Regions from separate parts of the Silvimonas sp. genome, predicted to be linked through region 3. Evidence: predicted binding sites of a transcription regulator. Region 3 holds the regulator's gene; each other region holds the start of a gene.
What was found. The regulator FNR, encoded in region 3, switches genes on or off when oxygen is low (the NO sensors DNR and NnrR bind a similar motif). The targets are predictions, from matches to a motif close to TTGATNNNNATCAA.

Region 1: a site for FNR is predicted at 1,121-1,134, ahead of P4L78_RS20575 (ATP synthase subunit I). Genes of this name have one in related genera too.
Region 2: a site for FNR is predicted at 923-936, ahead of P4L78_RS13320 (DUF3149 domain-containing protein). Genes of this name have one in related genera too.

Annotation. Positions count from the first base shown of each region.
Region 1 covers NZ_JARLJK010000144.1:270,239-272,505, reverse strand. Annotated here, with positions in the region: gene atpB (F0F1 ATP synthase subunit A) at 1-703, opposite strand, end outside; gene P4L78_RS20575 (ATP synthase subunit I) at 706-1,077, opposite strand; gene P4L78_RS20570 (ParB/RepB/Spo0J family partition protein) at 1,265-2,110, opposite strand; gene P4L78_RS20565 (AAA family ATPase) at 2,162-2,267, opposite strand, start outside.
Region 2 covers NZ_JARLJK010000122.1:127,716-129,982, reverse strand. Annotated here, with positions in the region: gene P4L78_RS13330 (DinB family protein) at 1-340, shown strand, start outside; gene P4L78_RS13325 (YajQ family cyclic di-GMP-binding protein) at 378-863, shown strand; gene P4L78_RS13320 (DUF3149 domain-containing protein) at 1,002-1,181, shown strand; gene P4L78_RS13315 (glycosyltransferase family 39 protein) at 1,262-2,267, opposite strand, start outside.
Region 3 covers NZ_JARLJK010000122.1:358,551-360,817, reverse strand. Annotated here, with positions in the region: gene hemN (oxygen-independent coproporphyrinogen III oxidase) at 1-500, opposite strand, end outside; gene fnr (fumarate/nitrate reduction transcriptional regulator Fnr) at 718-1,464, shown strand; gene P4L78_RS14370 (hypothetical protein) at 1,478-2,185, shown strand.

The sequences.
Region 1 (2,267 bases), on a different contig from region 3:
AGTTGATCCACCAAGGCAGCAGTGCGATCAGGATGAACAACAGTTCACCGGCGTACATGTTGCCGAACAACCGCAGTGCCAGCGAAATCGGCTTGGCGATCAGTTCAATCAACTGGAACAGGAAGTTGGGGATCAGCAGACAAACCTTGCCGACGGTACCTTCAGCATGGAACGGTGCGGTGAACAGTTCCTTGATCCAGCCGCCCAGACCCTTGGCCTTGATGGAGAAACCAATGATGTACAACAGCACAGAGATCGACATGGCGAATGTCTGGTTTACGTCGGCGGTAGGTACCACGCGCAGGTAAACATGGTGAGGATCAGCACCAAAGAAGGTGACGCCAATCCATTGCGCGATCATGGGGAACAGGTCAACCGGGAAGAAGTCCATGGCGTTCATCAGGAACACCCAGCAGAAAATAGTCAGCGCCAGTGGGCCGATGACCTTGCTCTTGCCATGGAAGGTATCTTTGATATGGGTGTCGACCATCTCGACGATCAGCTCGACAAAGTTTTGCAACTTGCCAGGCACACCGTCAGTTGCCTTGCGGGCAACCAGACCAAAAACGCCGACGAAGATGAAACCAAGAACCAGCGCCACCCAGAATGTATCCAGGTGGAAATTGGCCATTGTTCCTTCGGTGTGCAGACGGTTGTGCGTCAGATGGTGAAGGATATATTCGGTTGAGGTCTGTTCAGCCATGATTATTTCTTGTCTTTAAATTTGATCAAAAGCCCGAACCAGAAGGCCGAGGCCGCTGCAGCGTATCCGAAGATAAGCGCTGGCCAGACCACCTTCCGGTGAAAGACGAAAATCGCCCCAAAGGCCACCAGGGTAAACGCCATTTTTAGTGCTTCGCCCAGAAAGTGCAGTTTCATCAGCACTTCTGGCGGCCCATAAGGCAACTGGTAAGCCGTTTTAGCGTAAATGAGGGAACCCAAAACTGCGACAGTGCCACCCATGACACTTGCAATTCCTGCTTGCGAACCCCATAAAATAAAAACGAGCACCGCGACCGCTAGAGTAATCCAGGCCTTAAGCCGGATGATGCCCCGGATCTGTGCTTTGTTAACCATTTTGTTACGCCAGGCAAATATCCGGCGATTATACGGATGACGCTTGTTGCGCGTCAATTTTACACATTGAAGTTACTGGGTTTTTGACCCATGCCGGGTTTTCGGGCGCTCATCTCGCAAGAATTGCACCAATATTGTGCGTTAGCCTTGCAGGTCTGGTCAGGCCGGCGGAAAGTCCGTTTTGCAACTATTTCAATAGCGCCAGCAAACGGTCCAGGTCATCCAGACTAGTGTAGTCGATCATCAACTTGCCGTTGCCGCGTTTGCCATGCTTGATGGCAACCGTTGAGCCAAGACGGGATGAAACTTCTTCTTCCAGCCGGGTGATATCCGGATCAGCTTTCTTTTCTTCACGTGCCGGCACTTCTTGCAATAGACGCTGCACCAGCGCTTCAGTTTCACGCACCGACAAGCCTTTGAGTGCTACCGTGCGCGCCGTGTCGATTTGCTTAAGCGTTGGCAGCGCCAGCAATGCGCGCGCGTGGCCCATGTCGAACTGACCGGCCGCCAGCAAGTCGCGTACCGGTTCCGCCAGATTCAGCAAACGCAGCAGATTGGTTACGGTCACACGGGATTTACCCACCGCATGGGCAACGGCTTCATGCGTCATGCCAAACTCATCAATCAGCCGCGACAAGCCTTGGGCTTCTTCCAGCGCATTGAGGTCTTCGCGCTGGATATTTTCGATCAGCGCCATCGCCGCCACGGCTTCGTCCGGTACTTCGCGGACCAGCGCAGCAATTTCAGTCAGGCCCGCCAGTTGGCAAGCGCGCCAACGGCGTTCACCGGCGATGATCTCGTAACGATCTTCCGGGCCACCCGCAATCGGGCGCACCAGCACCGGCTGCATCAGGCCTTGCGAACGAATCGACTCGGCCAGTTCTTGCAACGCGGCTTCGTCCATCTGCGTACGCGGCTGATATTTGCCCGGTTGGAGACTGGTAACGGGCAATTGTTGAAGCGATTCGTTGGCCGCCTCATCGCCCATCAATGCGTCCAGGCCACGACCCAGGCCTTTGAATTTTTTGTTCATGTTCGGGTGATTCCGGCGAATGGGATTGGCATCAGCGATTGCATCTGCAATTTAAACAACCGGCTGTGCAGCATCGACCGGATTATGCCGTGCCAGCAACTCTTCGGCGAGTTGCAAATAGGCTTGCGCGCCTTTGGAGGTTTTGTCATAGGACAGA
Region 2 (2,267 bases), 230 kb from region 3:
CCGCTTTAGCCAGCAACCCGCGCCGATTTTCCCCGCTGGGCATCTGGTCTGCGCCAGTTGGTCTGAACTGGTTGCGATGCGTCGACACATTGATGCCGAGATCGACCAATGGGCTGAGCGTGTCAGCGATGACTGGCTGCAGCAGCCTTTCAAATGGCATAGCCCGATGTACCAGCGCGACCTGAACATGCCAGCGTGGATTGTGGTTACTCATTTTTTCAATCACCAGACCCATCATCGTGGTCAGCTGACGACTTTGTTATCGCAACTTGGCATTGACCCCGGCGTGACCGACCTCCCCATGTTGCCGGCGCTTGAGATAGATCCATTTACGTTTTGAAATTGGCAACCCCCGAATTATTTAGCAGGAGAATCCCATGCCCTCATTCGATATTGTTTCTGAAGTTAATGACGTTGAAGTGCGCAATGCGCTGGAACAAACCAACAAAGAAGTGAGCACCCGCTTTGACTTCAAAGGCTCGGATGCGCGTGTAGACCAGGCAGAGAAGGTGCTGACCTTGTTTGCCGATAACGACTTCCAGCTCGATCAAGTGAAAGACATTCTCACCGCCAAACTGACCAAGCGCGGCGTGGACATTCGCTGCCTGGATGAAGCCAAGAGCGAGAAGGTATCCGGCAACAAGGTCAAACAAGCGATCACCGTGCGTACCGGCATCAGCGGTGAAGAAGCCAAGAAGATCGTCAAGCTGATCAAGGACTCCAAACTCAAAGTCCAGGCCGCGATTCAAGGCGATGAAGTACGCGTCTCTGGCGCCAAGCGTGATCTGCTGCAGGAATGTATCGCGCTGGTGCGCAAAGCGGTAACTGACTATCCGGTGCAATTCCAGAACTTTCGTGACTGAAACAGCGGCAAACCGCTTTGCCGAAAATATGACATTTCGGTATTTGTGACCGCAACAAATTGACTGTCGTCAATATCAACTCAGCGCCGACCCGCCATGATCGTGTCATTACAAATTCGTCCTGGCAGGAGTCACATCATGGAAAACACCCCTTGGGAAACGCTGTTTTTTTCTGATATTGGCCTGTTGAGCCTGTTCACGATTGGATTCATTCTGGTGATGGCGGTGTATATCTTCTTGTTTGTTCGTCGCAATGTGATGAACGCTGTTGATCCGGACACCATCAAAAAAGAAGATCATCACCCGCAACACTCGTAACGTTACAGTTACTACCCATAAAAAAGACCAGCAAGTTGCTGGTCTTTTTTATGGGTAGTAACTGCTGCCAAGCGCTGGCTCTACTGAGTGGCAGAATGGGTTTTATCAATCAGATAGAAATGCTCATGCCGCTCTCCTGGGCGCGCGCCATCCCATAACACCATAGAACCCGGCGGCGGATCACCCGACAACAACTGCAGGCGGCAACCATCAACCTCACGCCGTTGCAGCGGCATATCCGAAAAATAATCAATCGAAGCGGCCATTGAGTCGGATATCAACGATCCATCAATGCATCCCGGTTTTTGCGAGTTAATTGCCACCTGCAAAGCAGCAACCACCGGACGATAGCTCTTTGAAGCATCCAGCCACGGCTGCCACAAGCCAATCAATGCACCCCACAATAGTGTGACGCCACACGCCCAATTGGTGATCGCAAGGCGTCCCAGCGAGCGCTTGCGTAGCAGCACCCAGCACCATGTCGCTGAGATTGCCAGCGTAAATACCAGCCCAATCACCGCAACGTGCGGGTGCCACGCCGGGCTAGCCTCAAGCAAAGTTCTGGCCCAGCTGCTGGGTGTTCCGGTCTGGATAACCAGCCACGCACACCACAACAAAAAGGTACCAACCCCAAAAGTCATGATGCCAAACCAGTTGAGCGCCGCAGCCGCGCCGCGCCGCAAGCGATCGATCCCCACCGTGGTCAATAAAGACAGAGCTGGAAGTACGATCAGCAAGGACGACTCGCCGATCAAATCGCCCGCCAGAGCCAGCCAGCACGCGTTCAACAACAAAGCCATTATCGGTAGCGCCAGTTTCGGCGAACGCCACTCAGCCTTGTTGGACCAGGCACCCCAGACACCCAACGGCAGAACCGGCCAGGCAAACCACAACACGATTGAAAAGAAAAAACCGAAGGTGTGGAAGGATTGCCAAGCAGCCAGCCCCCCAAATGCGCCAAATGCGTAATAGTTAAGCCAGACCCGAAACGCGGGCGGGCTGAACTGATAGAGATCCACCACCCAAATCAACCCGAGCGGCACAGCGGTGACCAGGGCAGTTAACAGCGTGGCTAGATACCACGGG
Region 3 (2,267 bases):
AGCAACGCTATTTTTGATAATTCAAGTTTGCGCGGATCAATTTCGATTGAATATTCGCCATCCGTCAGAATGTCGAAATTATCATTAATTGCGCGCATTAAAGTGGCTAGTTGGGTTTCCGGCAAAAAAGTCGGTGTACCACCCCCAAAGTGGATCTGGCCAACCTTCATTCGGTATGGCAATATATTTACGTGAAGCTGTATTTCTTTTTGTAGATACTCTGTATATTTAACTGCCTGCGATTCATCTTTGGTAATCACTTTATTGCAAGCGCAGTAATAGCAAATCGTATTGCAAAACGGCAGATGAAAATATAAAGAAGCAGGCTTGTCCGCCTCACCTACACGCGAATGCAACAGCATCTCGCGATAATCGGCAGTTTCAAGCTCGGCAAATCGGTCTGCGGTGGGATAAGACGTGTAGCGAGGGCCTTTGCCATCGTAGCGCTCGACAAGAGATCGATCGAATTCGACCTGCTGGATCAACGGTGTTGTATGCATTTGTCCTACCCCTAAAACACAGGGTAAAGATTTTGCCTACATCTGGGACATAGTTACTTGATCCAAATCAATACGACTCGCATGATGCTAGCATCTACTGCGAGGATACGTGACCTGGCTCAATAAGCGGCACAGAATTCGATGAAGCGGCACACAGGATTGTGTAAGGGTGCCGCTGCAATGGCGTAAAAATTTCAAGTCATAGTGGAACAACATCATGCTGTCACCAATTCAGTTACGCGAAACCGGCCTCAAGCAACTGCGGCACGCCTGCTCAAATTGCAGTTTGCGTGAACTGTGTCTGCCCATTGGCTTGTCGCCCGAAGAAATGCGACAAGTTGATCAATTGGTCAGCCAGGGCCGCCCCATCAAGCGCGGCGAAGCACTCTACCGTGCCGGTGAGCCGTTCCATGCACTCTATGCAGTGCGCCTCGGCTTCTTCAAAACCAGCATCGTTTCTGAAGATGGTCGCGAACAAGTGACCGGTTTTCACATGAATGGTGAGTTGATGGGCATGGATGCAATCAGCACCGACCATCACACTTGTGACGCAGTTGCGTTGGAAGATAGCGAAGTATGCGAACTGCCCTTTGCTGAAATCGAATCCATGTCGCGCCGTATTCCCAACCTGCAACGCCATCTTTACAAGATGATGAGCCGCGAAATCGTCCGCGATCATGGCGTAATGCTGCTGTTGGGCAATATGAAGGCAGAGGAACGGATTGCTGCGTTCTTGCTCAATCTCTCGCAGCGCTTTGCCTTACGTGGCTATTCGCACAGCAGCTTTCATCTGCGCATGACGCGCGAAGAAATCGGCAGCTACCTCGGCCTGAAGCTGGAAACGGTAAGCAGAACCTTATCGCGCTTCCAGGACAATGGTCTGATTCGAGTACAGAACAGGCTCATCGAACTGAAAGACACCGAAGGCTTGAAACAATTGATGAACAACTGTCAAAGCAATTGACTGCCTGATTCCAATGCTCACGCAAGTTTGCCTGGTTGCCCCAGCGGCGCTCGCATCCTCCATCCTTGGCCGCCTGGCGCGATCAGGATTGGGGGTGCCGGTATTTCCGGCAGAAACTCCAACTGCTTTGCCGCCTGCACCCACCCCCGACAGCACGTTGGTGTTGGTGAACCCGCAAGGGCTCGCGGAATATCTGGCATGGAAAAGCCAAGCCGATGCACAGGGCTGGCATCTGCTGGATATAGCCGGCAACTTGCAAAACCCCCTCGGGCAAATCTACGGCTGGATGCTCGCTGTCGGTGCAAAGCACAGTGACCTTGCAATAGCCGAACCCATCATTGCAGCGTTGTCGCCAGCCCTGCCCAACGCATGGCTTCACGCAGGCGGCCCCGGGGCTGGCGCGTTTTTGCAGACCGCAAGCGGTGCCTGCCTAATGCAGTCTGGAGAGGTCTGGTTGTGGTTACAGCGCGCGTTGCAGCAACCCGGCAGCACGCCGTTTGATCTGCAGTCTTGGCAATACCTGGTTCACGGCGGTTTTGAGAAGCTGCAGCGAGAGGCGCGGGATTACCTGGCCCTCGACACCGAGCCGTTCACTCCATGGCACGCCGCGCAAAGTGGCCTCTTGCTCCAAGGTAGCTCTAATGCACTGGCGAGGGAGCTAGCACAGTGGCTGCTGATACTCCCAGTCGTCCCAAGCCCGTCCGCCGCAACCGCGTCCTGACACTTCAACAGCACAAGGCTAAGCCAGTATCGGTGGTGCGTTGGCAAAAAAAATGGCCCTCGTCAGAGGGCCATAATCGCAA